Regions from separate parts of the Actinomadura coerulea genome, predicted to be linked through region 1. Evidence: predicted binding sites of a transcription regulator. Region 1 holds the regulator's gene; each other region holds the start of a gene.

What was found. Region 1 encodes HrcA, which represses chaperone genes, less so after heat shock. Its sites were predicted from a motif close to TTGGCACTCTCNNNNNGAGAGTGCCAA; they were not measured.
Positions count from the first base shown of each region.
Region 2: BKA00_RS34105 (FmdB family zinc ribbon protein) is a predicted target of HrcA. The motif match lies at 2,863-2,889, and genes of this name have one in related genera.
Region 3: groES (co-chaperone GroES) is a predicted target of HrcA. The motif match lies at 4,610-4,636, and genes of this name have one in related genera.
Region 4: groL (chaperonin GroEL) is a predicted target of HrcA. The motif match lies at 5,901-5,927, and genes of this name have one in related genera.

Region 1 covers NZ_JACHMQ010000001.1:383,170-390,820, forward strand. The annotation lists gene hemW (radical SAM family heme chaperone HemW) at 1-345, shown strand, start outside; gene BKA00_RS01800 (DUF3097 domain-containing protein) at 358-1,170, opposite strand; gene hrcA (heat-inducible transcriptional repressor HrcA) at 1,374-2,384, shown strand; gene dnaJ (molecular chaperone DnaJ) at 2,385-3,518, shown strand; gene BKA00_RS01815 (16S rRNA (uracil(1498)-N(3))-methyltransferase) at 3,625-4,356, shown strand; gene BKA00_RS01820 (hypothetical protein) at 4,372-5,052, opposite strand; gene BKA00_RS01825 (SigE family RNA polymerase sigma factor) at 5,049-5,636, opposite strand; gene BKA00_RS01830 (histidine triad nucleotide-binding protein) at 5,940-6,284, shown strand; gene BKA00_RS01835 (PhoH family protein) at 6,408-7,484, shown strand; gene ybeY (rRNA maturation RNase YbeY) at 7,481-7,651, shown strand, end outside.
Region 2 covers NZ_JACHMQ010000001.1:7,337,335-7,344,985, forward strand. The annotation lists gene BKA00_RS34100 (MMPL family transporter) at 1-2,061, opposite strand, end outside; gene BKA00_RS34105 (FmdB family zinc ribbon protein) at 2,460-2,825, opposite strand; gene BKA00_RS34110 (potassium/proton antiporter) at 3,017-4,501, opposite strand; gene BKA00_RS34115 (NAD(P)-dependent oxidoreductase) at 4,605-5,594, opposite strand; gene BKA00_RS34120 (5-formyltetrahydrofolate cyclo-ligase) at 5,687-6,304, opposite strand; gene galU (UTP--glucose-1-phosphate uridylyltransferase GalU) at 6,303-7,229, shown strand; gene glp (molybdotransferase-like divisome protein Glp) at 7,256-7,651, shown strand, end outside.
Region 3 covers NZ_JACHMQ010000001.1:5,176,704-5,184,354, reverse strand. The annotation lists gene BKA00_RS23695 (aminoglycoside phosphotransferase family protein) at 1-720, opposite strand, end outside; gene BKA00_RS23690 (hypothetical protein) at 909-2,558, opposite strand; gene BKA00_RS23685 (class I SAM-dependent methyltransferase) at 3,241-4,494, opposite strand; gene groES (co-chaperone GroES) at 4,761-5,069, shown strand; gene groL (chaperonin GroEL) at 5,155-6,783, shown strand; gene BKA00_RS23670 (sigma-70 family RNA polymerase sigma factor) at 7,072-7,651, shown strand, end outside.
Region 4 covers NZ_JACHMQ010000001.1:7,132,622-7,140,272, reverse strand. The annotation lists rRNA gene BKA00_RS33215 (23S ribosomal RNA) at 1-61, opposite strand, end outside; rRNA gene BKA00_RS33210 (16S ribosomal RNA) at 510-2,029, opposite strand; gene BKA00_RS33205 (hypothetical protein) at 2,732-3,088, opposite strand; gene BKA00_RS39480 (phospholipid scramblase-related protein) at 3,151-3,741, opposite strand; gene groL (chaperonin GroEL) at 4,141-5,769, opposite strand; gene BKA00_RS33190 (hypothetical protein) at 6,664-7,644, opposite strand.

The sequences.
Region 1 (7,651 bases):
ACGGGCGCCGACTGGTGGGGCGTCGGCCCCGGCGCCCACAGCCACGTGGGCGGCACCCGCTGGTGGAACGTCAAGCACCCCGCCGCCTACGCCGCCCGCCTCGCCGAGGGCACCACCCCCGCCCACGCCCGGGAGATCCTCACCGACGAGGACCGGCACATCGAACGCGTCATGCTCGAACTGCGTCTGGCCCAGGGCTGCCCTGCCCACCTCCTGGACGGCGAGGCCGCCCGCGGAGCGATAGCCGACGGCCTGATCGAGCCCGCCCCCTACGAACAGGGCCGAGCCGTCCTCACCCTCAAGGGCCGCCTCCTGGCCGACGCGGTGGTCCGAGCCCTCACCTGACCTCCCCCTGGGCTAGCCGGTCACGAAGTCGATGAGTTCTTCCACGCGGCCGAGGAGGGCGGGTTCCAGGTCGGTGTAGGTGTTCACCGAGCCGAGGATGCGTTTCCAGGCGGCGCCCGTGTCGTCGCCCCAGCCGAGTTCGGCGATCACGCCTTCCTTCCAGGGGATGCCGCGGGGGACGCGGGGCCAGGCGCGGATGCCGACGGCGGCGGGCTTGACGGCCTCCCAGATGTCGATGAACGGGTGGCCGGCGACGAGGACGTACGGCGAGGTGACCTGGGCGGCGATCCGCGACTCCTTGGACCCCTCCACGAGGTGGTCGACCAGGACGCCGAGGCGCCGTCCCTCCTCGGGGGCGAACTCCTCGACGATGGCGGGCAGGTCGTCCACGCCTTCGAGGTACTCGACGACGACGCCCTCGACGCGCAGGTCGTGGCCCCAGATCCTCTCGACCAGCTCGGCGTCGTGGAGGCCCTCCACGTAGATGCGGCTCTCCTTGGCGACCTGCGCCCGCAGGCCCTGGACGGCGATCGAGCCCGAGGCCGAACGCGCCGGGCCCGCGGGCGCGGCGGCCGGCCGGACGAGGGTGACCGGCTTCCCGTCGATGAGGAACCCGGACCTGGTCAGCGGGAACACCCGGCGCTTGCCGAACCGGTCCTCCAGGGTGACGCCGAACTTGTCGCAGCCGACCACGGCGCCGCAGAAACCGCTGCCGGGATCCTCGGCGACCAGGCCGGGCTCGGCGGGCACCTCGGGGATCTGGCCTTTGCGGGGCCTGCGCCAGTCGCCGCCGAGCACGTCGTTTCCGTAGTTCTTACTCCGCACAGATCCGCACATTAACCGGGCGGGACGCCCGCGCCGCGGCGCCCCGTGTTCCTCGGCGTGGCGCCTGTTCCGCGGCCGGATAGGATCACGCAGCCATACGGAGAGTGCTGGGCGCTCCAGCCGAGCCTTCCGGGCCGTAGACTTGGCACTCGAAAGCAAGGAGTGCCAGTAGCACGGACCGGCCGGACGAAGGAGGTGACATCGTGCTGGACGACCGGAAACTAGCGGTCCTGCGCGCCATCGTCGAGGACTACGTCTCCACCAACGAGCCGGTGGGCTCCAAGGCGCTGGCCGACCGGCACAACCTCGGTGTGTCGCCCGCGACCATCCGCAACGACATGGCGGTGCTGGAGGAGCAGGGCTACATCGCCCAGCCCCACACCAGCGCCGGGCGCGTCCCCACCGACAAGGGCTACCGGCTGTTCGTCGACCGGCTGTCCACGATCAAGCCGCTGTCGGTCGCCGAGCGCCGCGCCATCGAGACGTTCCTGACGGGGGCCTACGACCTCGACGACGTCGTCGGCCGGACGGTGCGGCTGCTCGCGCAGCTGACCCGGCAGGTCGCGGTGGTGCAGTACCCGTCGCTGACCCGCTCGGCGGTGCGGCACGTGGAGCTGGTCCCGGTGGCGGAGGGGCGGCTGCTGCTCGTCCTGATCACCAACACCGGCCGGGTCGAGCAGCGCGTCATCGAGACCGGGCAGATCTCCGAGGAATCGATCGGCCACCTGCGGGCGTTGCTGAACACGTGCCTGGACGGGCTCGGCTTCGGCGATGTCCCGGCGGCCGTGGCGGACCTGCCCGACAAGGTGGGCCCGGACGAGCGGCCGGTCGCGGCGGCGGTCCTGTCGGTCCTGCTGGAGACGCTCGTCGAGAAGCACGAGGAGAAGATCGTTTTCGCCGGCGCGGCCAACCTCGCCGCCGTGGACTTCTCGCAGAGCCTGCGGGAGGTGCTGGTGGCGCTCGAGGAGCAGGTGGTCCTCATGCGGCTGCTCGGCGAGACCGGCGACTCCTCTACAGTTACGGTGCGGATCGGCACCGAGAACCCCGACCTGGGGCTCAAGTCGACCTCGGTCGTCGCCGCCGACTACGGGGTGGGCGACCTCACTCTGGCCCGGCTGGGAGTGCTCGGGCCGACACGCATGGATTACCCCAGCACGATGGGAGCGGTACGGGCAGTGGCACGCTACGTGGGACAGATCCTGGCGGGGTCGTAAGTGGCGAACGACTACTACGCGACCCTGGGCGTCCGGCGGGACGCCAGCGCCGACGAGGTCAAGAAGGCCTACCGCCGGCTCGCGCGGGAGCTCCACCCGGACGTCAACCCGGATCCGGAGACCCAGGAGCGGTTCAAGGAGATCACCCAGGCCTACGAGGTGCTCTCCGACCCCAAGAAGCGCGAGATGTACGACCTCGGCGCGGACCCGTTCGCGTCCGCGGGCGGAGCGGGCGCCGGCGGGTTCGGCGGCGCCGGGTTCCCGTTCAGCGACATCATGGACGCCTTCTTCGGCACGGCGACCTCGCGGGGCCCCCGGTCGCGCGCCCGGCGCGGCCGCAACGCGACGCTGCGGGTCGAGCTCGACCTCGCCGAGACCGCGTTCGGCACCACCCGGGAGCTGTCCATCGACACGGCGGTCGCCTGCACGACCTGCGAGGGGTCGGGCTGCGCGCCCGGCACCCACCCGGACACGTGCGAGACCTGCCACGGCCGCGGCGAGGTGCAGCAGGTCCAGCGCTCGTTCCTCGGCCAGGTCATGACGGCCCGGCCGTGCCCGGCGTGCGGCGGCTTCGGCTCGGTGATCCGCAACCCGTGCACCGAGTGCTCCGGCGACGGCCGGGTCCGCACCCGCCGCACCGTCAAGGTCAAGATCCCGGCGGGCGTGGAGAACGGCATCCACATCCAGCTCGCCGGCGAGGGCGAGATCGGCCCGGGCGGCGGCCCGCCCGGCGACCTGTTCCTGGAGATCGTGGAGAAGCCGCACCCGATCTTCGAGCGGGAGGGCGACGACCTGCACTGCACGGTCGAGATCCCGATGACCGCGGCGGCGCTCGGGACCAGCGTCACGATCGAGACGCTGGACGCCGCCGAGAGCGTCGACATCAAGCCCGGCACGCAGTCGGGACAGGTCATCACCCTCTACAACCGGGGCGTCCGGCACCTCAACGAGAGCGGCCGCGGCGATCTGATGATCCACGTCAACGTGGAGACGCCGAACAGGCTCGACGAGGAGCAGGAGGAGCTGCTGCGGCAGCTCGCGGTGCTGCGCGGCGAGGAGCGCCCGCCCGGCAGGTTCGCCCCCGGGCAGCGCGGGGTGTTCTCCCGTCTCAAGGACGTGTTCAACCAGCACTGAAGCGCGGTGGCGGCGGCCTACGAGGAGGGCCGCCGCGGCGATTGAGGAGCACGGTGGCAGCGATGAGCGACGCCGGCCCGGGCCCCGCCTCCCCCGGACGGCGCGGGTGAGCCCGCCGGTCTTTCTCGCCGGGACGGGCGAGCTGGAGCGCGACAGCGTCCTGCTGGACGGGCCCGAGGGCCGGCACGCGGCGGCCGTGCGGCGGCTGCGGCCGGGCGAGCGGGTCGACCTGACCGACGGTGAGGGCCTGCTGGCCGAGTGCGTCGTCACCGCGGCCGACCGGGCGTCCCTCACCCTGGACGTGCTGGCCCGGCACCGGGAACCCCCGCCAGCGCCCCGCCTGGTGGTCGTCCAGGCTCTCCCGAAGGGCGACAGGGGCGAGCTCGCGGTCGAGACCATGACCGAGGTCGGCGTGGACGAGATCGTCCCGTGGTCGGCGTCCCGGTGCGTCACCCGCTGGCGCCCGGAGCGCCGCGACAAGGCCCTCGGGCGCTGGCGCGCGACCGCCCGCGAGGCCGGCAAGCAGGCGCGGCGCGGCCGGCTGCCCGAGGTCGCGGAGCTGGAGTCCACCGAGGACGTCGCCGAGCGGATCGCCCGCGCGTCCCTGGCACTGGTCCTGCACGAGGAGGCCGAGGCGCCGCTGAGCGCCGTCGAGCCGCCCGCGGGGGGCGACATCGTCCTGGTGGTCGGCCCCGAGGGCGGGATCAGCGAGGACGAGCTGGAACGCTTCGGCGCGGCGGGCGGGCGCCCCGCGCGGCTCGGCCCGACCGTCCTGCGCACCTCGACGGCGGGCGTCGCGGCGGCCAGCGTGCTGCTGGCCGCCACCGGCCGCTGGTAGCGCCGGCGAGCCCCGTCACGGGGTGGTGGCGGGGTTCTGCTCGGTCGTCACCGCGGGCTCGCTCGTCTCGGACGGCGTCGGCTGCTCGGTGGGCTTGCTCGGCGGCACGGGCGTCGTGGAGGTGGGCGGGGCCGGCGTCGTGGGCGGCGCCTGCGTCGGGGTCTCGCTCGGGCACGGCGTGGTGGCCGGCGTGGGCGTGGCGGTCGTGCCGGCCGAGGCCCCCGGCGAGGGGATGCGGCACGACGACAGCCCCGGCGTGGAGCTGGTGGTCGGCGTCTGCGAGACGCTCGGCTCACCGGACGTGCTGGCGTCGGGCGAGGACGGGACCGGGAACTCGGGGTCGGCCCCCGGGCCGGCGCGGTCCCCCGCGGTGTCGTCGCCCCCGTCGCCGGACTGGCTGTTGCTGCCGACCGACTGCTGGATCAGGTCGATCGTCTGCGGCGCCGTCACGCCCAGCCCGGCGATCAGCACGGCCGCGGCCACGGCAAGGAGGGGGCGCGCCCAGTTCACGGTGAACCGGTCGAACCCGAAGCGCGCCGGGCCGAACCGCCCGAGGCCGCTCCGTCGGCGCCCGCCGTCGGCGATGCGGGCCCGGATGAGCTCCAGGCCGTCGCCCGCGGGGTTGACCGAGTCCGCCTCCGCGTGCAGGGCGCGGCGGAGGATCTCGCCGTGCTCGTCGTGGGGGTCGGTGGTCATGAGAACTGCTCCAGGACGTTGCGTAGCGCGGTCATGCCGCGCGCCGTATGACTCTTCACGGCGCCGCGGGAGATGCCCATCGCGTTGGCGATCTCCGCTTCGGACAGATCGGCGTAGTAGCGAAGGACGAGCGCCTCCCGCTGGCGTGCGGGGAGCCGGGAGAGCGCGTCGATCACCGCCGAGCGCTCCAGCTCTCCGATGGCGCCGGCTTCCGCGCTCGGCGCGTCGGGCAGGCCCTTGGGGGCGTACTTCTCGACGACGGCGCGGTGCCGGAGCACCGATCGCGACCGGTTGACCACCGACTGCCGCAGGTACGACAGGGCCTTGTCCGGGTCGCGCAGCCGGCGCCAGCCGCCGTGCATCGCGACGAACGCGTCCTGCACGACCTCCTCGGCCGTCCCCGCGTCCCGGACCAGCATGGCCGCCAGGCGCACCAGCGAACGGTAGTTGGCGCTGTAGAGGGCGGTCACCGCCTGATCGGCGTCCCAGGCGGCGGCCACCACGCCCGCCGTGCCCCTGGCCACGAGGGTCTCGGTCACGTCAGTTGGACGCGCACCCTCGTCGTTCGGTTTACGAAAGGGCATGTCCTGGTTTGCCTCGGTCACCTATCCGCCGCCTTTGCCGGCCCCCCGCCGTCCATTCGGACGGTGGCGTCCGACCGACGTGATCCGGGCGTTCCCGCCGGGGGCGAGATGTGCCGCAACGCCTTGCGAACCGGGGGGTTACGCCTGAGCTGACAACCTTAGCCAGTGGCCGGTCGAAATGCCGACCGCTACCGGGAATTCGATCGAGGAGAACCCGGTCCCGCCCGGGGCGCCCGCGGTCCGTGCCCGCGCCGGTCCCGATAGGATTTCCGGGCGGTCGCGGACCGCCGGGAGGGGAGACAGATGACCGACTGCCTGTTCTGCAAGATCGTTTCTGGGGACGTGCCCGCCACGATCGTCCGCGAGTCGGCGGGGACGGTGGCGTTCCGCGACATCAACCCCCAGGCGCCGACGCACGTGCTGGTCATCCCGCGTGACCACCACCCGACGGTCGGTGAGCTGGCCGCCTCCGACGCCGAGCTGCTCGCCGAGATGGTGCGCGAGGCCCACAACGTCGCGGCCGACGAGGGCGTCGCCGAGACCGGCTACCGGGTCGTGTTCAACACCGGCTCCCAGGCGGGCCAGACGGTGTTCCACGTGCACGCCCACGTGCTGGGCGGGCGTGGCCTGAACTGGCCGCCCGGCTGAGGCCGCGCCGCCGCGCGGAAAATGCGGCGGCGGTCCGTCGGGGGTCGCCAGTACGATGGAACCGGTACACCCTGACACCCGGAGCAGACAGAAGGCAGGTCCGAAGGCCGCAAGGCCCGGCTGATGGTCGAATCAACTCACGCGAGGGCAACCCGCACGGGGCGCGACGACCGGACAGGCTCGCGCTCGCAGATCAAGATCGTGGTGCCGGACGACCATTCGATGGTGAGCCTGCTGGGCTCCCGGGATGAGTTGCTCCACGCGATCGAGCACGCGTTCGGCGCCGGCATCGACATCCACGTCCGCGGGAACGAGATCACCGTGACCGGCCCGGAGGGCGAGACCGACCTCGTCTCCCGGCTGTTCACCGAGATGCTCGAACTGCTGAAGGGCGGCACCCAGCTCACCCCGGACGCCGTCGAGCGCAGCCTGGCGATGCTGCGCGGCGAGAGCGGCGCGCGTCCCGCGGAGGTCCTCACCCTGGACGTGCTGTCCAGCCGGGGCAGGACCATCCGCCCGAAGACGCTGAACCAGCGGCGGTACGTCGACGCGATCGACAAGCACACGATCGTGTTCGGCATCGGCCCGGCCGGCACCGGCAAGACCTACCTCGCCATGGCCAAGGCGGTCCGCGCCCTGCAGGACAAGCAGGTCAACCGGATCATCCTGACGCGGCCCGCCGTCGAGGCGGGCGAGCGGCTCGGCTTCCTGCCGGGAACGCTCTACGAGAAGATCGACCCGTACCTGCGCCCGCTGTACGACGCGCTCCACGACATGGTCGACCCCGACTCGATCCCGCGCCTGATGGCCGCGGGCACCATCGAGGTCGCCCCCCTGGCGTACATGCGCGGAAGGACGCTGAACGACTCGTTCATCATCCTGGACGAGGCGCAGAACACCTCGCCCGAGCAGATGAAGATGTTCCTCACCCGGCTCGGGTTCGGGTCGAAGGTCGTGGTGACCGGCGACGTCACCCAGGTCGACCTGCCGAACGGGCACCTGAGCGGGCTGCGCGTCGTCCAGGAGATCCTCGACGGCGTGCAGGACATCCACTTCTCCCGGCTGGACAGCCGCGACGTGGTGCGGCACAAGCTCGTCACCGAGATCGTCGACGCCTACAACCGGTTCGACGAGAAGCAGGTCCCGCAGATCAAGCAGGGCGCGGCGCGCGGCGGTCCCCGCAAGCGGGGGCGGCAGTGAGCATCGAGGTGCTGAACGAGTCGGGCGCCGAGGTCGACGAGAAGGCCATCGCCGACCTGTCCCGGCACGTCCTGGACGGAATGCGCGTCCATCCGCTGGCGGAGCTGTCGGTGCTGCTGGTCGACGAGGCCGCGATGACCGAGCTGCACGAGAAGTGGATGGACGAG
Region 2 (7,651 bases), 7.0 Mb from region 1:
CCAGATCCGCCGTCCGATGTCGTAGGACAGGGCGGGCAGCAGCAGCGACCGGACGACGAGGGTGTCGAGCAGGACGCCGAAGGCGACCGCGAAGCCCATCTCGACCATGAACACCAGCGGCAGTGTGACCATGGAGGCGAACGTGGCCGCGAGGACGAGCCCGGCCGAGGTGATCACACCGCCGGTGACGGTGAGGCCCCGCTGGATGCCGCGCCGCGTGCCGAGGGCCTGCGACTCCTCCCGGACGCGGTGCATCAGGAAGATGTTGTAGTCGACCCCCAGCGCGACCAGGAAGATGAAGGCCAGCAGCGGGAAGCCGGAGTCGGTCCCCTCGAACCCGAAGAGGTGCTCGAAGATGACCGCGCAGGCGCCGAGCGAGGCGAGGAACGACAGCACCACGGTGCCCATCATCAGCAGCGGCGCGACGACGGCGCGCAGCAGCGCGATGAGGATGATCAGCACCACGGCCAGCACGATCGGGATGATGACCTTGTTGTCGCGGGCGGAAGCGCGCTTGATGTCCAGGTACGTCGCGGTCGTCCCGCCGACCTTGGCGTCCGCGGACGGGACGGCGTGCACCGCGGCCCGCAGCCGGTCGATGGTCGCGCGGGCGGCCCCGCTGTCCGCGGCGTCCTTCAGCGTGGCCTCGTACTTGACCAGGCCGCCCGCGGTGGCGGGGGCGCTGACCTCGGCGACGCCGGGCGTCCCGCGCACGGCCTGGGCGATCTGGCCGGACGCCGGGGCCTTGCCGATGACGAGGGCCGGGGAGCCCGAACCGGCGGCGTAGTGCCGTGCGATGACCTCCGAGCCCTTCACCGAGTCGGGCTTGCCGGTGAACTGGCCCGCGTCCGACAGGCCGTCCGCCTTGAGCGAGCCCAGCCCGAGCGTGAGGACGATGAGGCCGAGCATGGTCAGGGCCCAGAGCGCGCGCGGGCGCTTGCCGACCATCCCTGCGACGCGGCTCCAGACGCCGTGCTCGGCCTCGTACGCCTCGGGCTTGAGGTACTTGGCGTCGTAGCGGGGGATCAGCGGCCAGAACAGCCAGCGGCCGCAGATGACCAGGAGGGCGGGCAGGAGGGTCGTCATGGCGGCGAGAGCGGTGAGGACGCCCGCGGCGGCCACGGGTCCCATGCCGGCGGTGGAGTTCATGTCGGCGAGCATCAGGCACAGCAGGCCGACGGCGACGGTGGCGGCGGAGGCGATGACGGCGGGCGCGGCACGGTGCAGCGCGTAGGCCATGGCCTCGTGCCGGTCCTCGTGCCGGTGCAGTTCCTCCCTGTAGCGGGCGACGAGCAGCAGGGCGTAGTCGGTGGCGACACCGAAGACGAGGACGGTGAGGATGCCGGCGCTCTGGCCGTTGACGGTGAGGTCCGCGTACTTGGCGAGCAGGTACACGGTCGACTGGGCGAGCCCCAGGGCGAAGACGGCGCTCAGCACGGGGACGAACCACAGGACGGGGCTGCGGTAGATGAACAGCAGCAGGACGATGACGACGAGGCCGGCGGCCATGAGCAGGAAGCCGTCCAGGCTCTGGAAGACCTCGAACTGGTCGGCGCCGCCGCCGGCGGGGCCGGTGACGTGCGAGGCCAGTCCGGGGGGTCCGCGCTCGGCGAGGTCGCGCGCCTGGTCGACGGCGGCGGTGAGGTCCTCGTCCGTCAGGGGCACGAGGGTCTGCAGGGCCTTGCCGTCCTTCGACGGGAACGGCCCCTGGGCCTGCTGCGCTCCGGGCAGCTTCTGGAACGCGGCGACGTCGGACTGGGCCTTGGCCCTGTCGGCCGCGGTGATCCCGCCGGCCCGCTCGTAGACGATGACGGCGAGCATCGTCTCGTCCTTGCGGAACCGCTCCTGCAGCTCCACGACCTGGGTGGACTCGGCCCCGGCGGGCAGCCAGGACGCCGCGTCGTTCTTCTCGACGTCGCCGAGCTTGCCGGCGAGGGGGCCGAGAGCGGCCAGCAGGACGATCCACAGGGCCAGGACGGCCCATTTGGTGCGCCTTCCGGCGATCAGTCCGGCCAGGCGGTGTGTCCGCGGCCTCGGGGGAGCCGGGCTAGGTGCGCTCATGGTTCCTCTCCTGTGTGCACCGGGCAAATCGAGTTATATCGCGTTCGCGCCAAGAGTCTCTCGTCGATCGAGACATGTCAAGTAATGTCGCGACTTTGAACGGCGTCGCGGAGGGGTAAGACTCTCACTACTAGAGTCTCTCTAAAATAGAGCTAAGTCAAGTCGTGCGACGGGAAGGCCCTGCCGTGCCGGGGATCGCTCCCCGTCTCCTGCCTGTCTCCTCCATGGTCCCGAAAGGCGCGCGGCCGCGCCTCCGGCGTCAGGACGGACCTGAGCTACGTCGTCCGACGCAAACGAAAGCCGCCGCCTACCCCTGAAGGTGTAGGCGACGGCTTTGGACACGGCGAAGACCGGGGGATCGACCCGATCCCCCGGTGCGAGCGGAGATGCCTAGAAGGTCAGGCGACCTTTTCGGAGGACGACGACTTGCCGGTCGACGAGGACGACGACGAGTCGGACGACGACGAGGACGAGCTCGGCTTGGCGGAGTCGCCCGAGGAGCCGCCCGAGTCGCCGGAGGAGCCGTTGGACGATCCGTTGGACGAGCCGTTCGACGAGGCCCCCGCGGTGGAGGACGACTTGCCGGAGCCGCGGCTGTCGGTGCGGTAGAAGCCCGAACCCTTGAAGATGATCCCCGCGGCGGAGAAGACCTTGCGGAGCCTGCCGGTGCACGCCGGGCACTCGGTCAGCGCGTCGTCGCTGAACTTCTGCACGACCTCTAGAGGCTCGCCGCACTCGGTGCAAACGTACTGATACGTCGGCACGGTTCCTCCTCGCTGACTCAGACCGGCGCGAGCCGGACTGGCACTCACTCTAGACGACTGCTAATGGTACCCATGCGTGGAACAGGATTCGCCCCCGGGATGTTCCCGGGCGTCGCGTCGCGGGACCTGGGCGTCCTTCCGGTGCCGCGGGACCCCGGCCCCGCGGCACCAGGGCGCCGCGGGACTCCGGGTCACTGGCCCTTCTCGCCGAACCAGCCCGCCAGCCTGCCCTTGCGGCTGACCGCGCGGAGCCTGCGCTCGGTGGCCTCGCGCACCTCGGCGGTGGTCACGACCAGCAGGGTGTCGCCCGCCTGCAAGGGGGTGGTGGACTCGGGCACGAAGCTCGCCCCGTCCCGCACGACGAGGGTGATGGACGCGCCGGGCGGCAGCCGCAGCTCGAAGATCTCCACGCCGCTCATCAGCGAGTCGCCGGGGATCCGCACCTCCAGCAGGTCGGCGTGCAGCTCCTCCAGCGGCGCGGCCTCGACGTCCAGCTCGCGGGTCTGCTCGTCGCTGGTGAGGCGGCACAGGCGCGAGGCCAGCGGCAGCGTCGGCCCCTGGAGCAGGGTGAACAGCACGACGATGTTGAACACGATCGCGAAGAGCCGGTCGGCGTGCTCCACGTCCGCGACCATCGGGATGGTGGCCAGGACGATCGGGACGGCTCCCCGCAGCCCCGCCCAGGACGCGAACACCTTCTCGCCCCACGACAGGCGGAACCCGATCGTGGAGAGCACGACCGACAGGGGCCGGGCCACCAGCAGCAGGACGAAGCCGATGACGAGCGCCGGCAGGATCTGGCCCGGGAGGTCGCCGGGATCGGCGAGCAGGCCCAGCATCACGAACAGCCCGATCTGCGCGAGCCAGCCGACGCCCTCGGCGAAGCCCCGGGTGGCGGGCCGGTGCGGAAGCCGCGCGTTCCCGAGGACGAGGGCGCTGACGTAGACGGCGAGGAACCCGCTGGCGTGCATCAGGGAGGCGGCCCCGTAGGAGCCGATGGACAGCGACAGCACGGCGATGGGGTAGAGGCCGGACGCGGGGAGCGCGACGCGGCGCAGCGCCTGCGCACCCAGCCAGCCGATCGCGACGCCGACGATGGCGCCCGCGACCAGCTCGTAGACCATGACGCCGAGCAGTTCGGCGAGGTTGGGGGCCGTGGTGTGGGCGCTGAGCGCGACCACGATGATCACGACGGGGGCGTCGTTGAAGCCGGACTCGGCCTCCAGCAGGCCGGTCAGCCGGGACGGCAGGGGCAGCCGCCGCAGCACCGAGAACACCGCGGCCGCGTCGGTGGGGGCGAGCACGGCGGCGAGCAGGAACGCGGGGCGCCACTCCATGCCGACGAGCCACATGGCGGCGAGCGCCACGACGACGATACTGATCAGGGTGCCGAGGGTGGAGACGCTGAGCGCGGCCGGCACCGAGGGCCGCACGCGCCGCCAGCTGGTGGTGACGCCGCCCTCGGCGAGGATGAGCACGAGGGCCGCGAGGCCGAGCGTCTCGGCCAGTTCCGCGTTGTCGAACCGGATGTGGAGGGGGCCGGACTCGCCGATGAGAAGGCCGAGGCCCATGTACGCCAGCAGCGTGGGAAGGCCTGCCTGGTGCGACAGCCGGACCGCGATGATGGCGCTGAGTACGAGCGTGGCCCCGAGGAGTAGCCAGATGTCGAGGTGCACATCCCACCCTTCGGGGTCGTCAAAGTTGATCGTTTAGGAATCCTACAGATTCGCGGACGAATCGCATATTTACGGTTGAGGGACGGCGTGTCCGGGATGGCCGCTATCGCCGGATGACCTGTGGATTAAGCCCGTTCACCACGTTCTGTACGTCTCGTCCCTGAACGACCGCGGTGACGTTGTCGCGGACCATCCCGAGCAGGTTCAGCTGCGACTGGACGGACGCCCCCGCGGCGTGCGGCGACAGCAGGACGTCCTCGCGGGAGCGCAGCGGATGCCCCTCCGGAAGCGGCTCCTGCTCGAACACGTCCAGGGCCGCCCCGGCGAGGCGTCCCGAGTCCAGCGCGGCGAGGACGGCGCCGTCCGGCGCGATGCCCCCGCGCGCCACGTTCACCAGGAGCGCCTTGTCCGGCAGCAGGGCGAGACGCTCCGGACCTATCAGCCCCTTGGTCTCCTCGGTCAGCGGCAGGGCGATGACGAGGATGTCGGACATCGCCATGAGCTCGTCCAGCTCCCGGTACGTCGCCGCCGCCTGGGGACGCCTCCGCCTCGTCCAGTACGACACCGCGCAGCCCAGCGCCGCGAACAGCCGCGCGGCCTCGGCGCCGATCGCGCCGAACCCGACGATGCCGACCCGCTGCGTGTGGATCTCGCGCGGACCGAGCGCCGCCATCTCCATCTGCGGCCATCCGCCCGCGCGGACCGCCCGGTCGCCCCGCGCGAGGTTGCGGCACAGCGCGAACGCCGCGCCGACCGCCCACTCGGCGACCCCGCGCGCGTTGAACCCCGCCGCGTTCGCCACCGGCACGCCCGCCGCCGCCCACGCCGCGACGTCGATGCTGTCGGTCCCGACCGCGGGCATCTGGACGAACGACACCCGCGGCGCCGCCGCCACGGCCCCGGCGTCCAGCGCCAGCCGGCCGGTGAAGTCGCCGATCACCAGGTCGGCGCCGCCGAGCGCGTCGAGCAGGCCCGCACGGTCCCTGGTCCGCGGGAACGCGACCTCGGCGGCGTCCCCCAGGGGCGCGAACAGCCCTTGGACGATCTCGTCCGCGATCGGGGGCAGGGAAAGGATCCGCCACGGCGCCGTCATCTCGCTCCTCCCGTCAGGCCGTACCCGACCGCGTCCCCCATTCGCGATCTCGGCCCCCTCACTCTACGAGCAGGCCGGTGCCGCCGAGCAGGTCAGCCCAGGCGGACCAGTCCCCGCGCCGGCGTCACCACCGCCCGGACGCGCTGGTCGTGCGGCTCGGCGGGCACGCTGTCGACCAGTTCCCCGTCGTACAGCAGCGCGGCGGTGAGGATCGCCGGGCCCACGCGCGCGAGCGCCCGGTCGTAGGAGCCGCCGCCGCGGCCGAGGCGCACGCCCGTCCGGTCGACCGCCACCGCGGGCACCAGTACGACGTCCGCGCTGGCCACGGCGCCGGGGCCGCGCGGCGGCTCGGACGACTCCAGGCATCCGCGGGCCCCGGGGACGAGCGAGTCGGGCCCCTCGTAGGACGCCCAGTCGAGGTCGCCGTCCGGGAGCAGCCGCGGGACCAGCACGTACGCCCCGCGCTTCCACAGCGCGAACAGCAGGCTTCGCGTGTCCGGCTCGTCGCCTATGGAGACGTACGCCGCGATGGTCCCGGCCATCTCCACCTCCGGGACCGACAACAGCGCGTCCCGGATCGGGCGCGCCGCGCCGGAGCGCGTCTCGGACGGCATCGCCGCACGTCGTGCGAGCAGTTCGGCTCGGAGGCCGGTCTTCGTGACGATGGGGTGCACGCTGTGGTCCTCGTTGATGGCTAGGGTCGGGTGCATGGCCGACATTGCACCAGTGCTCAAAGCGGTCGTCCCGGCGGCCGGCCTCGGTACCCGATTCTTGCCCGCGACCAAGGCGACTCCCAAGGAAATGCTGCCCATCGTCGACAAGCCGGCGATCCAGTACGTCGTCGAGGAGGCGGTCGACGCCGGGCTGTCCGACGTCCTCATGATCACCGGGCGCAGCAAACGGTCCATCGAGGACCACTTCGACCGAGCCTACGAGCTCGAGGAGGCGCTGCGCGCCAAGGGCGACGACGAGCGCCTGGAGGCCGTGCACGAGTCGAGCGATCTGGCGATCATGCACTACGTCCGGCAGGGCGAGCCGCGCGGCCTCGGGCACGCGGTGCACTGCGCCCGCCAGCACGTCGGCCGCGAGCCGTTCGCGGTGCTGCTCGGCGACGACATGATCGACGCCCGCGACAAGCTGCTGCGGCGCATGATCGAGGTGCGCGGCCAGTACGGCGGCAGCGTCATCGCGCTGATGGAGGTCGAGCCCGACCAGGTGTCGGCGTACGGCTGCGCGGCCATCGAGGCGACGGACGAGGACGACGTCGTCCGGATCTCCGACCTCGTGGAGAAGCCCGCCGCCGAGGAGGCCCCCAGCAACTGGATCATTATCGGCCGCTACGTCTGCGACCCCGCGGTGTTCGACGTCCTGGAGAAGACCCCGCCCGGCCGCGGCGGCGAGATCCAGCTGACCGACGCGCTGCGCACCCTCGCCGACATGCCCGCCGACCAGGGCGGCGGCGTCTACGGGGTCAAGTTCCGCGGCCGCCGCTACGACACCGGCAACAAGCTGGAGTACCTGCGGACGGTCGTCCAGTTCGCGGCGGACAGGCCCGATCTGGCGCCGGAGTTCCTGCCGTGGCTGCGGGAATTCGTCCGGACGCAGGACGGCGTGGGCGACACAGCGGATTCGTGACGAGGCGTCAGACTGGGGCCGTGGCTATGAGAACGGTCGACGAGCATCTGACGGAGATCCTCGGCAGCGTGGCGCCGCTGCCGCCGCTTGACCTGGCACTGCTGGAGGCGCAGGGCACGGTGCTCGCCGAGTCCGTGTCCGCGCCGGTGCCGCTGCCGCCGTTCGACAACTCCGCGATGGACGGCTACGCCGTGGTCGCGGCCGACATCGCGGCGGCCACCGAGACCGACCCGGTCGTGCTGCCCGTCGTCGGCGACATCGTCGCGGGCGACTCCGGCCTGTCGGCGATCCGGCCCGGCCTGACCGCCCGGATCATGACGGGCGCGCCGCTGCCCGCCGGCGCCGACGCCGTCATCCCCGTCGAGTGGACGGACGGCGGCAACGCCACCGTCCGGATCTCGCGCCCCGCCCCGCCGGGCAAC
Region 3 (7,651 bases), 4.8 Mb from region 1:
GATGTCGACCGAGACGGGGCCGGACGAGGCGTCCGACCAGTCGACGATGCCGGTGAGCCTGCCGTAGGACCACAGCGTGTTGTCGGCGTGGTAGTCGCGGTGGATGAACCGGGCGGGCGCCTCCGGGGCGGGGCGGGCGGCGACCTCGAAGGCGCGTTCCCACAGGTCGGGGCGGAGCGCGTGCTTGGGCGGGAGCCGCACGTCGAGGTGGTTGTGCGGGACGTAGGGCGGCATCGTGGACGCGCCGTTCAGCTCGTGCACCGACAGCAGCGCGGCGGCCAGCTGGATCAGGTACTCGGGCAGGTCGTCGTGGGACGGGCGCGGCGGGTGGCCCCGGAGCCGGGTGATGAGAAGCGCCGGGACGTCGCAGTAGGCGCCCGACGGGTCGGCGGCCACCAGGGACGGTGCGGGGATCTTGCGGCCGGCGAGCAGCGCGAGCGCCGCGATCTCGCGCTCGGGGGAGAACTCGGCGTCGCCGTAGCAGCGGCGGGGAGCGGACTCGCGGGAGGTCCAGCGGCGCAGGACGAGGTGGTGCGCCTCGCCGGAGCGGCTCTCGACGAGGAGGGCGTGGTTGGCGTGGGCGGAGCCGCCGGCGAGGGGCCGCACCATGCGGACCTCGGCGCCCTTGCCGAGGCACTCCTCCACCCATCGCAGGGTGGTGTGCCCGGGCGGGACGCCGGTCGGCAGGCAGGGAGCCGGTAGGTGGGTCACCTGATCCATGAAAACGGATTCCGAAGGGTATTGGGAGTGATTTTGCGAAGACGGAAAGTAACAAAACGCACGTCATCGGGGTGACATGAAGGAAGCATCTTCGGTCGTCCCGGCGGATCGCGGGACGAATGCCGCGGATACCGGGAGGCATCCGGGGGTGCCGGGTGGGGCCCGCGCCGGCCCCACCCGGACGCTCGTCAGTCCTTGGTCTCGCGGCGGGGACGCAGCAGCGCCTCGGCGAGCGCGAGCATGGTCTCCTCCAGGGTGGACAGCCGCTTCAGCACGTCCTCGTGCACCGCGTTGACCTGCTTGGACACATCGTCGTGGACGCCGTCCATCTTCCGGCCGACCTCGTCCTCGACATGGGAGAAGCGCTTGACGAAATCCGCCTGCGCCGCGTCGGCGCGCCGCGCGGCCTCGTCCTGCATGATCTCCACCCGCCTCGCGAGTTCGGCCTGGACGCCGCCGACCTGCCGCGCGACGTCCTCCTGCATGGTCCCGACCTGCTTGGCGACGTCGTCGTGGATGCTGCCGACCTGCCGCGTGACGTCCTGGTGGATGTCGCCGATCCGCTTGCCGAAGTCGTGGTGGACGCCGCTGACCTGCCGCGACATCTCGCTGTGCACGGACTCGACCTGCTTGGCGACGTCGGCGTTCACCGACTCGACGCGGCGGGAGACGATGTCGACCTGCGTGGTGAACTCCTCCAGCGCGCTGTCGACCCGCTTGGCGACCTCCTCGTGGATGTTCTCGATGCGCTTGCGGACGTCGTCGTGCACGTCCTCGAACCGGCGGGAGAACTCGTCCATGCGCTTGGCGACGTCGCTGTAGGCGGTCTCGGCGATCTGCGACATGGTGGCCTTGACCTCGTCGCGGTCCGGCCGGGCGCGCAGCTCCTCGATCAGCGGGTCGACGGCCTCGGCGAGGTGCTTCTCCAGCGCGTCGAACCGGTCGCCGTACTCGGCCGCCGGGCGCCGCGCGAGCTCGGCCAGCAGCCGGTGCACCTCGGCGATCTCCAGCGTGGCGGGCAGCCGGTTGATCCGCTCGCCGAGCCCGTCGAGGCGCCCGTCGATGCTCTCGAACCGGCCGTCCAGCCCGCCGAGCTTGCCCGAGACCCCTTCGAGGCGTCCGTCGACGCCGTCAAGCCGCCCGTCGAGCCCGTCGAGGCGGCCGCCGACGCCCTCGACCCGGCCGCTGACCGCCTCAAGACCCTGCTCCATCCGCTCGGCCATCTCGCCGAGCGCCTGGTCGACCCGTGAGGTGACCCCGTTGACCGAGTGTTCGAGCCGCTCGGACCGGTGGCCGAGCTCCGCGAGCGACTTGTCGAGCCGGTTGAAGCGGACGGACGCGGCCTCCATGCTGCCCTGGAGCTTGTCCAGCCGCTTGGCCATCTCGTCCATGCGCTGCGACGCCTGCTGCGTGGCGTCGGTGATCTGCTGCGCGGAGTCGAGGACGGCCTGGATGCGGGTGAGGCCCTCGTCGACGTTCTCGGCCACCACGCCGACGTCGGCCCACAGCGCGGGCAGCTCGGCGACGGGCTTGACCCGCTCGCCGAACGCCTCGATGTGCTCGGCCAGGCCCTCGGCCCATTCAGGGGGCTTGCCGGACAGGTCGTCGACCTGCCCGCGGACGCTCTCGATCTGCCCGGTCAGCCCGCTGAGCTCGCGCTCCCGGACCTCACGGAGAAGCCACTCCATGCCTTCCAGGCGCTGGCGGATCTCATCGAGGACCTGACCCTGTGAGCGCTGTTCGTAGACGTGGTCCTGCGCCGCACGGGCGAGCAACTCCCGCATCCGATCCGAGACCGGTTGACCCCCCGTCTGCAGGAAGTTGTGATTCGTTTCCACCCGATGCTCCTTCGTGTGCCGGCGCGATGAAATGACGCCGGCAAATGAATCTCTGGAGTGGCCACTGTAGTGCGTGTAGAGCGCGGCCAAAACGGGTAGCAGAGAAGATTGCGAGTTCTGCGGAATGCGCCTGTTATCCGACTAGACGGGATAGCGAGGTATCACCGAATGCATGGTTGGCTTCCCGCTTCACGGCTATTGCCCTTATTGGGGGGATAGATGGGGTGGGGAGTGCGGGCGGTGCGGGACGGGTCCGGCGTTCCGGGTGCCGTTCTGTCCGTACATCTCGTCCAACATCGGCAGTTCCCGACCCCCGCGGACGGCTACACCGGTCTGACGCGTGTGCGTCGGGCGTGATGCCGAGGGGCGGCTTCCGGGCCTTTTCGGGAGGGCTTTTGGGGGACGGGCGTCCCGGCCGGTGAACCTGTCTTGGTGTTTTCGCGGCGGTTGATCTCGGCGCGCCGATTCCCGCGCCGCGCCGCGCCCTTGCCGGGCGGCCGCAATCCCTGGTGCGCGCAATGCCGGAAAGCGTCGATGATTTGCACCGCCATGGCGCGTCGCCCGGTCCCGCTTGGCGTTGCGCGGCCGAGTGGGAGATCTTTGGGCAGGGTTGCCGGACGGGCCCGCCCCGGGCGGGTCAGGCCCCCGCGACCGGCCGGGGAGGCCCCGGGAGGCCGATCGGTCAGGCCCCGGCGACGGGGTGCGTCAGCAACGCGACGGGATCGCGTCCCACGCGCGTCACCACGAGGGTCAGCTCCCTGGCGCCGCGTCCCGCCCGGCGCCCGCCGAAGCCGAGGTCGCGGCGGAGCCGGTCGACGTCGACGGCGGACCCGCGCTTCTTGACCGTCAGCACGCCGATCTCGCGGCGGCGCAGCTCGGCGCGCAGCCGCTTCACGGAGAACGGCAGCACGTCCTCCACCTCGTAGGCGGAGGCGAAGGCGGTCGGGCGCAGCTCGTCGGACGTGACGTACGCGATGTGGGGGTCCGCCAAGCCGCCGCCGACCAGTTCCGCGACCTCGCCGACCAGATGGGCCCGGATCACGGCGCCGTCAGGTTCGTACAGGTAACGGCCCCACGGGCGTACGTCCGGGGCGTCCAGCCCACGGGGAGTCAAGGTCGACACCTCAGGCTCTGTCTCCGAGAAGGGCTCAGATCCCGAGGGATGGGTGTCGGACGGCAGGAGGGTGGCCCGCCGCCCCACATCCCCGGCCAGCTCGCCCAGCCAGAGGGCCGCTTCCTTGACCTCGCCCCCGACCGAGACCCACTCGGCCTCTGCGCCGTCCGGTACGGCCTCGTGGGGGATGCCGGGCGCGACCTTCACGCAGGCCGCGGGTACCCGGCCGGCCATGGACAGGACGACGTCGAGCGGCGGCTCATACGAACGGGGGTCGAAGACACGGCCCCGCGCCGTGCGCCGTCCAGGATCGGCGAAGACCGCGTCGAACCCGGACGGGTCCTCCTCAGTGGCGTCCCCGACCCGGACAGAGGCGAGACCGTCCAATCCGAAGGCGGCCACGTTGGCGCGGGCCACCTCGGCGGTCAACGGGTCCAGTTCCACACCGTCCCCGGCCAGGCCCGCGCGCGCTCGGGCGATGAGGTCGGCGCCTATCCCGCACCCCAGTTCCAGCACACGCGCGCCGGGCAGGCGGTCCGCGAACCTTCCGGCGCGGTAGGCCGCCACGCTCGCGCGCGTCGACTGCTCAAGCCCCGCCTGCGTGAAGTACATGCGGTCGGCGTCCGCCCCGAACTTCGCCCGTGCCCTCTGCCGCAACCGGACCTGCGTCAGCGCGGCGGCCACGAGCGGGGGATCGTGCCGCTCGCGCAGCCGCGACGCCGTGGTGAGCAGGCCGTCCTCGCTCACGTCCGCCTCGGCCGCCTCCTTGAGGAGCGCCTGACCGGAGGGGGTGCGCAGGGCCCGGAACGACGCGATGTCCATAGGGTGGAAGGTAGCGGGAGCGCCCGCTGGAGGCGGCGGGTGAACGTCCGGAGACGGCCGCCGGGCGGGTTCGTGTCCGTGTTGACGAGGTAACGGGCACGGAATAGTCTCACGACTGGCACTCTCAAGGGTAGAGTGCCAAATACAGCGACGAAGGTCGGTCTGGCACCCGCGACGGCAGGCCGGTCCAGGGTCGCCTCTTCTGTCACATGTGCTGGTCGGTCATCCATGGCCGGCCGAGGACCAATCGAAGGGGAGGTCAGATCGTGACGACCGCCACCAAGGTTGTTCTCAAGCCGCTTGAGGACCGCATCGTCGTCCAGCCGCTTGAGGCCGAGACCACCACCGCGTCGGGCCTGGTGATTCCGGACACCGCCAAGGAGAAGCCCCAGGAGGGCACCGTCCTTGCCGTTGGCCCGGGTCGCGTCGACGACAAGGGCGAGCGCGTCCCCGTCGACGTCAAGGTCGGCGAGGTCGTGCTCTACAGCAAGTACGGCGGCACCGAGGTCAAGTACAACGGCGAGGAGTACCTCGTCCTCTCGGCCCGCGACGTGCTCGCGGTCATCGAGAAGTAATCACCGAGACGTGATGCACCCGCCCCGGTCGGCGCCGCCTTCGGGCGGCCCGCCGGGGCGGATCGCGTGAAAGAGGAGTATCCGCATGGCGAAGATCCTGGAGTTCGAGGAGGACGCTCGCCGGGCTCTTGAGCGCGGCGTCAACGCTCTCGCGGACGCCGTCAAGGTGACGATCGGCCCGCGCGGCCGCAACGTCGTCATCGACAAGAAGTTCGGCGCGCCGACGATCACCAACGACGGCGTCACCATCGCCCGCGAGGTGGAGCTGGAGGACCCCTACGAGAACCTCGGGGCCCAGCTCGCCAAGGAAGTGGCGACCAAGACCAACGACATCGCGGGCGACGGCACCACCACGGCGACCGTCCTCGCGCAGGCACTGGTCCGCGAGGGGACCCGCAACGTGGCGGCCGGCGCCTCGCCGCTCGCCCTCAAGCGGGGCATCGACGCGGCCGCCCAGTACGTCTCCGACCAGCTGCTGAAGTCGGCCCGCGAGGTCGAGGAGAAGGGCGAGATCGCGCACGTCGCGACCATCTCCGCGCAGGACCCGCAGATCGGCGAGCTGATCGCCGAGGCGTTCGAGAAGGTCGGCAAGGACGGCGTCATCACCGTCGAGGAGGCCCACACGATGGGCCTCGAGCTGGAGTTCACCGAGGGCCTCCAGTTCGACAAGGGCTACCTGTCGCCGCACATGGTCACCGACCACGAGCGCATGGAGGCCGTCCTAGAGGACGCCTACGTGCTGATCGTGGACGGCAAGATCTCCAACGTGCAGGAGTTCCTGCCGCTGGCCGAGAAGGTCGCCCAGACCAAGAAGCCGCTGCTCGTGGTGGCCGAGGACGTCGAGGGCGAGGCGCTGGCGCTGCTGGTCGCCAACAAGATCCGCGGCACCTTCCTGTCCGTCGCGGTCAAGGCCCCCGGCTTCGGCGACCGCCGCAAGGCGATGCTCGGCGACATGGCCACCCTGACCGGCGGCCAGGTCGTCAGCGAGGCGATCGGCCTCAAGCTCGACTCGATCGGGCTGGAGGACCTCGGCCGCGCCCGCCGGATCACCGTCACCAAGGACGCCACCACCATCGTCGACGGCGAGGGCTCCGCCGACGAGGTCTCCGCCCGGATCAACCAGATCAAGGTGGAGATCGAGAACAGCGACTCCGACTGGGACCGCGAGAAGCTGCAGGAGCGCCTGGCCAAGCTGGCCGGCGGCGTCTGCGTGCTGCGCGTCGGCGCCGCCACCGAGGTGGAGCTGAAGGAGAAGAAGCACCGCCTGGAGGACGCCATCTCGGCGACCCGCGCGGCGATCGAGGAGGGCATCGTCTCCGGCGGCGGCAGCGCCCTGGTGCACGTCGCCAAGGAGGGCTTCGGCGCCCTCGGCCTGTCCGGCGACGAGGCGACCGGCGCCGAGGCGGTCCGCCGCGCGCTGCCCGAGCCGCTGCGCTGGATCTCCGAGAACGCCGGCCAGGAGGGCTACGTCGTCGTCTCCAAGGTGGAGGCGCTGCAGGCCGGGCACGGCTACAACGCCGCCACCGGCGAGTACGGCGACCTGATCGCCCAGGGCGTCATCGACCCGGTGAAGGTCACCCGCTCGGCGGTCACCAACGCCGCCTCCATCGCGGGCATGCTGCTCACCACCGAGGCGCTCGTGGTCGAGAAGCCGGAGGAGGCCGACGAGGCCGCCGGCGGCGGACACGGCCACGGCCACGGTCACGGCCACTGAGATCGGCCGACCGGCGGGCTCGTCCCGTCCGGGAAGCGTTGGCGAGACCCCCGTCCGTTCCGGGCGGGGGTCTCGCTGTGCCGCCGCCGGGAACTCGGCCTCGCCGTCCGAGAAAGCGGGTTCCCGTCCGGAGAGGTCCGCCACGTCGGGCAGCGCGATGACCACGACGCGTAGTAACTCCAGGTTCGCTCTCGCACTGTGACCATTCCGTTGTAGACGACAGTGGAGACACGCCCGGGGGTGCTGGGCATCATGCTTGACGTGACCGAGGGATGCTTCGCCGGGACCATGACCGCGCGCGCTGCCGACCCCTCGAACGGGCCCGCCCCTCCCGCTCCCGGCGACGCCGCCCGTTCGGCGCGGGCGCTGCGCGCCGCGGGCGACGGCGACCTCAGGGAGCTGACCCATCTCGCCGTGCAGGGCGACCCGGGCGCCATCGAGGTCCTCATCGCCGAGGTGCGGCCCATGATCGTCCGGTACTGCCGGGCCCGGCTCGGCCGGGTCTCCGGGCAGTACCACATCGCCGACGACGTGGCGCAGGAGGTCTGCATCGCCGTCCTGTCGGCCCTGCCCCGCTACCGGGACATGGGCCGGCCGTTCGCGTCCTTCGTCTTCGGCATCGCCGCGCACAAGATCGCGGACGCGCTGCGCAGCGCGGTCCGCGCCGCCGTGCCCACCGAGGACCTGCCGGACGGTCCGGACGACCGCCCGGGCCCCGAGGAGACGGTGGTCCGCTACATCGAGGCGCAGCGCGCCCGCGACCTGCTCACCCGGCTGCCCGAGCACCAGCGCGAGCTGGTGCTGCTCCGGGTCGTCGCGGGCCTGTCGGCGGAGGAGACCGGTAATGTGCTGGGCATGTCCGCGGGGG
Region 4 (7,651 bases), 6.7 Mb from region 1:
CCACGTCCTTCATCGGCTCCTGATGCCAAGGCATCCACCGTATGCCCTTAAAAACTTGAACACACAAAACGATCAGAACAAATCGCAGATAAACAACAAGACCAACCCGAAGACACCCTCCCGAAGAAGGGTCCCTTCAAAGCGGCTCTCATCGTTCACCAGAGATGCTCGCGTCCACTGTGCAGTTCTCAAAAAACAACCGGGCCCACCAAAACCCCACCACCTTCCGGTGATGCGGTCCTGGTCCCGCAGTCCGAGGTCACCCGGGCTCGCGCCCGTTCCCTCAGGACTCAACAGCGTGTTCAGCCTCCCAACCGCCCGGAGCTCACCTTTCCCACTCCCCGAGGTCACCCTCGAAGCGGTACTAGCTGAGCCGCACGGCCAGCAGACTGAGTAGCCAGTGCTCCACATCTATGAGCAGCCACCTGACAGACATTCGCTGTCAACGGCAGCCACCGACCTGAGCCTTCCCCGAGAGGAAGCAGCTCCGGCCAGTTGGTGCTCCTTAGAAAGGAGGTGATCCAGCCGCACCTTCCGGTACGGCTACCTTGTTACGACTTCGTCCCAATCGCCGGCCCCACCTTCGACCGCTCCCCCCACACAAGGTGGTTGGGCCACGGGCTTCGGGTGTTGCCGACTTTCGTGACGTGACGGGCGGTGTGTACAAGGCCCGGGAACGTATTCACCGCAGCGTTGCTGATCTGCGATTACTAGCGACTCCGACTTCACGAAGTCGAGTTGCAGACTTCGATCCGAACTGAGACCGGCTTTAAGGGATTCGCTCCACCTCACGGTATCGCAGCCCTCTGTACCGGCCATTGTAGCATGTTTGCAGCCCAAGACATAAGGGGCATGATGACTTGACGTCATCCCCACCTTCCTCCGAGTTGACCCCGGCGGTCTCCCATGAGTCCCCACCCGAAGTGCTGGCAACATGGAACGAGGGTTGCGCTCGTTGCGGGACTTAACCCAACATCTCACGACACGAGCTGACGACAGCCATGCACCACCTGTCACCGGCCCAAAAGGACCCACCATCTCTGATGGTTTTCCGGCGATGTCAAGCCTTGGTAAGGTTCTTCGCGTTGCGTCGAATTAAGCAACATGCTCCGCCGCTTGTGCGGGCCCCCGTCAATTCCTTTGAGTTTTAGCCTTGCGGCCGTACTCCCCAGGCGGGGCGCTTAATGCGTTAGCTGCGGCGCGGAATCCGTGGAAGGACCCCACACCTAGCGCCCAACGTTTACGGCGTGGACTACCAGGGTATCTAATCCTGTTCGCTCCCCACGCTTTCGCTCCTCAGCGTCAGTACAGGCCCAGAGAACCGCCTTCGCCACCGGTGTTCCTCCCGATATCTGCGCATTTCACCGCTACACCGGGAATTCCATTCTCCCCTACCTGCCTCTAGTCTGCCCGTATCCACCGCAGACCCACGGTTAAGCCGTGGGCTTTCACGACAGACGCGACAAACCGCCTACGAGCTCTTTACGCCCAATAATTCCGGACAACGCTTGCGCCCTACGTATTACCGCGGCTGCTGGCACGTAGTTAGCCGGCGCTTCTTCTGCAGGTACCGTCACGTTAGCTTCGTCCCTGCTGAAAGAGGTTTACAACCCGAAGGCCGTCATCCCTCACGCGGCGTCGCTGCGTCAGGCTTCCGCCCATTGCGCAATATTCCCCACTGCTGCCTCCCGTAGGAGTCTGGGCCGTGTCTCAGTCCCAGTGTGACCGGTCGCCCTCTCAGGCCGGTTACCCGTCGTCGCCTTGGTAGGCCATCACCCCACCAACAAGCTGATAGGCCGCGAGCCCATCCCCAACCGAAAAACTTTCCACCACACGATCATGCGACCAGTGGTCATATCCGGTATTAGACCCAGTTTCCCGGGCTTATCCCAGAGTCAGGGGCAGGTTGCTCACGTGTTACTCACCCGTTCGCCGCTCGAGTACCCCCGAAGGGGCCTTTCCGCTCGACTTGCATGTGTTAAGCACGCCGCCAGCGTTCGTCCTGAGCCAGGATCAAACTCTCCATCAAGGTCCAACGACCAACCAGGGGGCGAACCCCAGCCGGCCAAACCTCAGGAAACAATCCCGGCATCACCATCCCCAACGGGATGGCATTGCCTCAAAGAAATCCCCACCACCCCACAAAGTGGAGCGGCACGGGGCGACCCGGCCAAAACATGGCCGAGCCGATAAAGGCACTGGCTTTTAACACGCTGTTGAGTTCTCAAGAAACGGACACCCACCGCGCTGGACTCGCTTTCGCGTTTCCCGCCCCGGGGCGACTTGTCTTACTTTATCAGATCCGCTCGGACTGTCAATTCCGGGCTTTTCCGATCTGCCATTCCGGTTCCGCTTGCGCGGTTCCTTCCCGGCAGTGGTGCTATTTCATCAGATCCGGTCCGATTGTCAAATCGAGCCTTTTCCGACCCATCCCGCTCGTGCGGGCGCGACGAAGCCGCGTCAGCTGATCGAGGATGGTTCCCCCGGGCCGGCCGCCGTAAGGCGTCCCGCACTCCCGTGGGGCGAAGTGAACAGTATGCCCAAGCGGGGGGGACGTCAAACCAGGTCGCACGCGCCAATGGCGCCGGCGCGCCCGCGCGGCCCGCCCCGGGGCGCTCCAGCACGCGACCGACCTCGGGTTTCGTCCTGCTTCGCCCCTGCTTGAACCGTCCGAACAACGCATTCGCGCGGTCGAGGTTTCTTTTCGGCAACGCCGGCCGTTCGGCGCGTCTCAGGGCTTGGCGAGATATCCGCCGATGAAGAGCACACCTTCGGCGATCACCCACAGGAGGGCCGCGACGGCGAGGGCCGCGCCCAGGCGGCGGGCCTTGCGCCGGACGACGGGCGTCGACCACGCGGTGACGGCGAGGGCCGCGGCGATGGCGGCGGCGGGTGCCGAGATCCGCACGGCGTCCTCGAACCCGGCCGCGCATCCGGGGTCGCGGCCCTCGTCCTCACCGCAGAAGGCTGCGTCGCCCCACCCGCCGAGAGCCGAGAAGGCCCAGAGGACGGCCAGCGCGCAGTTCGCGATCGTCGGAATCGCCGGCGAGATCCACCAGCCGTTCGGGCGCCCGGACATGGCCTGCACGTCCGGAACGTACCGCGCTCGGCGGGAGCCGGGAACCCCTCCGGCGGGCGTCCGCCGGCCCGTCAGGTGATCTCTTTGGCCTCGTGCAGGTTCATGTCCATGACGATGGCCGTCATGACCGCCATCGTCCGCAGCGGCTCACGGACGGGATCGGAGATCTCCACCGTGTACCGGTCGGCCGTCGTGAGCAGGTGGGTGGCGAGTCCCGCCCACTTCTTGCGGACGTGCGCCACCTTGCCGCCGTCGGCGTCCTTCACCTCGAAGTTGTTGCGCGGCACGTCCACCTCGACCGTGCCGATGAGCGTCCCGTCGTCGTCGTAGATGACGTAGCGGCGCCCGACCCTCTCGGTGACGAAGGAGCCGACGCGCTCCCCGTCCGGCCGGAGGATCTCGGTGTACTCCCGGCCGCTCGGCTTGTCCACGACGTACAGGGGGTCGCCGTCGGGCGTCGTCAGCAGGACGGCCCGGGCGTCGAGGTTCGACTTGCCGGGGAACAGGCCGCGCATGACCGCGGCGTTGCCCTTGTCGTCGGTCGGCGCCGCGATGGCGAGGACGGTCCCGCCATCGTCCAGCACCTTGTACCGCGACTTGGCCAAGGGTCCCCTGCGAGGCTGTTCGACCCTGAGCACCGGGGAGCTGAACACTTCGCTCACGTGTTCTCCTGCCTCGTCGACCGCGTCGGCGGCCGCGTCGGCGACCGCCTCACTGTTCACTTTGCCGGCGCTCACACCCTCCGTGGCGCCCTCCAACCGGCGATCCTGCCAAGCGCCGGGCCCGCAGGGGAAGCACTTTGCGCGCCCGTCTCCGCCCGCCGGAACGGCCGCGCCCGCGCCCGGCTCACTGACCTGCACCGGCGCGGACCGACGTGGGCGGCCGAGAGACATTCTTCTTTCGGACCGGCGTCCCCCGACCATCCCCGCGGCCATCCCCGGCGCCCGTACGGCTCCCTGGGGCGCCGTGTCCCGGACCGGGCGCCGCGGGCAGGGAAAAGGGCGGTCCCCGAAGGAACCGCCCCTTTCACATGCACTCGGAAGTGCGAACCGCGGACCTGCTCAGAAGTCCATGCCGCCGGCGTCGGGCATGCCGCCCGCCGGGGCCGGGTTCTTCTCGGGCTTCTCGGCGATGACGGCCTCGGTTGTCAGGAACAGCGCGGCGATCGACGAGGCGTTCTGCAGCGCGGACCGGGTCACCTTGGCCGGGTCGAGGATCCCCGACTCGAACATGTTGACGTACTCGCCGGTGGCGGCGTTCAGGCCCTCACCCGGGGTCAGGTTGCGGACCCGCTCCACCACGACGCCGCCCTCGAGGCCGGCGTTGACGGCGATCTGCTTCAGCGGCTCCTCGAGAGCGCGCTTGACGATGTTCGCACCGGTGGCCTCGTCGCCCGCAAGCTCCAGCTTGTCGAACGCCTTGGTGCCGGCCTGGAGCAGCGCCACGCCACCGCCGGGGACGATGCCCTCCTCGACCGCGGCCTTGGCGTTGCGGACGGCGTCCTCGATGCGGTGCTTGCGCTCCTTGAGCTCGACCTCCGTCGCGGCGCCGGCCTTGATGACCGCCACACCGCCCGCGAGCTTGGCCAGGCGCTCCTGGAGCTTCTCGCGGTCGTAGTCGGAGTCGGTGTTGTCGATCTCGGTGCGGATCTGGTTGACCCGGCCCGCGATCTCGTTGGCGTCACCGGCGCCGTCCACGATGGTGGTCTCGTCCTTGGTGATGACGACCTTGCGGGCGCGGCCCAGCATCTCGGTCGTGGTGTTCTCCAGCTTGAGACCCACGTCCTCGCTGATGACCTGGCCGCCGGTCAGCGTGGCGATGTCGCCCAGCATGGCCTTGCGGCGGTCGCCGAAGCCCGGCGCCTTCACGGCGACGGACTTGAAGATCCCGCGGATCTTGTTGACGACCAGGGTGGCCAGGGCCTCGCCCTCGACGTCCTCCGCGATGATCAGCAGCGGCTTGCCGGACTGCATGACGCCCTCGAGGACGGGCAGCAGGTCCTTGTTCGCCGACGCCTTGCCCTGAACGATCAGGATGTACGGGTCCTCGAGGACCGCCTCCATCCGCTCGGGGTCGGTCACGAAGTAGTGCGAGATGTAGCCCTTGTCGAAGCGCATCCCCTCGGTCAGCTCGAGCTCCAGACCGAAGGTCTGGCTCTCCTCGACCGTGATGACGCCTTCCTTGCCGACCTTGTCCATCGCCTCGGCGATCATCTCGCCGATCTGCGGGTCGCCCGCGGAGATGGAGGCCGTGGAGGCGATCTGCTCCTTGGTCTCCACGTCCTTGGCGAGCTTGGACAGCTCCTCGCTCACCCGCTCGACGGCGGCCTCGATGCCGCGCTTGAGCGACATCGGGTTCGCGCCGGCGGCCACGTTGCGCAGACCCTCGCGCACCAGCGCCTGGGCCAGCACGGTGGCGGTGGTGGTGCCGTCACCCGCGACGTCGTCGGTCTTCTTGGCTACTTCCTTGACGAGCTCCGCGCCGATCTTCTCCCACGGGTCCTCGAGCTCGATCTCCTTGGCGATCGACACACCGTCGTTGGTGATCGTGGGAGCGCCCCACTTCTTCTCCAGCACGACGTTGCGGCCCTTGGGACCAAGGGTCACCTTCACGGCGTCGGCGAGCTGGTTCATGCCGCGCTCGAGACCGCGGCGGGCCTCCTCGTCGAACGCGATCATCTTTGCAGCCATAGGCTCCAGTCCTCCCGGAACAAGGTGGCTTAGACGGATCGAGCCGACGCCCGCGACGGACGGCCCCGCCGACGACTTCCATTCCGCCGCCGACCTGAGGCCTCATCGCCCCGACCCATGACTGTGTGAAGTTGTCACTCTCCACAGCAGAGTGCCAATGTTTGTTTAGCACTCTACCCCGTCGAGTGCAAGCGCCACACATCCCCGTCGCCCGGTGTCTCCCGCGGCCGCCCAGTCCGCCCTGACCAGGGGCGGGACGTCCAGAAGACCTGTTCACAACCGGCCCATGGGCCACCGCGGGCGGCGCGGGTCGGCCGGAAGTTCCGCCGGTGGCGTAGCGGGCCGGGCGACCGTCAGGACGTGTTCACGAGTCCGCCGCCCCGCCGCCTCCCAGCCGACGGGTGGCGGGCGAGGCGCGGGCGGCGACAACCGGACCGGGGGTACCGGGATCTCACCTCCCAGTGAGGACGGATACCCCTGCGGCCCCGCTTCCGCGCACCGGCGTCCGCCGAGTCGGCGCACCCGGGGGGCCAGCGGCGATCAAGGTCTCACTCTTCGGGCAGGGCCATCGCAAATGTGGACGGCCGGTGCAGAAATGCGTCTGCCCTGTCGGGCGGCCGGGCCCGTACGGTGGTGCGCTCGTCGAGGGGACACCGCATGCGCGCACTTGCGGCGGCGCATATTCGCGAGGGCGTTTGCGGCGGCCCGATGCCCCGGGGTCACCACGGCCCGGTGGGCCGCTTCGTGGAGTGTGGCGAATGGTGAGGATGTTTCTTCGTTCCCGGGCAAAGGGCCACCGCAAACGGGTCCGGACATTGGGCGGCCGCTCCGGCGTCGATGCGTGACCGGGCCGGAGCGGCCTTGGTGCTCGTGTGTTCTGCTAAGAACCGCGGTTCACCGCTTGGTGGACTCCTGCTCGGGGCCCTCGATCGCGTTGATCACGGTGTTGTGCGTCCCGCCGTGGATCCGGTTGGTGATGGGCCCGGTCATCGTCGCGCTGTTGCCGGCGTAGACGTTCGAGCGGGGCGATCCGCTGAGGTTCGTGAAGATCGCGTCGCCCGAGCCGTTCTCGCTGTTGGAGACGGGGCCGTTCTGGCCGACGACCGCCTTCTTGACCGCGTGGACGTTCACCGGCTTGGGGTGGTCCCCCGTGGTGGCCAGCCGCTGCCCGGCCTGAGGAGCGTTGGCGTCGGCCTGCTGCTGCTCCGGAGCGTTCTGCTGAGCCTCCTGCTGCTGAGCCTCCTGCTGCTGAGCCTCCTGCTGCTGGGCCTCCTGCTGCTGAGCCTCCTGCTGCTGGGCCTCCTGCGGGGCGGCCTGCTCGGCACCCTGCTCCGGCGCGGCCTGCTGCGCGTCCTGCTGAGGGGCGGCCTGCTCCGCCTCCTGCTGCGGGGCGTTCTGCTGGGCCTCCTGCTGGGGAGCGGCCTGCTGCTCCCCCTGCTGCGGGGCGGCCTGCTCGGCACCCTGCTCCGGAGCCGCCTGCAGGGACTCCTGCTGCGGAGCGGCCTCCGGGGCCGCCTGCTGCTCCGCGGCCTGGTGCTCGGCCGCCTTGGCGAGGGCGACCTTGGTGGCCTCCTGCTCGGAACCCTCGACATCGGTGACGGCCGTGTTGTGCTTCCCGCCGTGGAGCTTCGTGGTGATGTCACCGGTCTTCACCGGCTTGTTCCCGATCACCGGCGCGGCCTTGGGAGACCGGACGATGTCGGTGTAGATCAGGTCGCCCGGGCCCTTCTCGCTGATGTACGAGGGGCCGTTGTGCCCCACGTAGGCCTTCTCCACCGCGTAGAAGTTGATGTCGGCCATGGCCGAGGGAGCCGCGAGGACGGCCGCTCCCATCGTTATCCCGGTCACGGCCATCGTGCGCAAAATGCGCTTCATGCCTTTC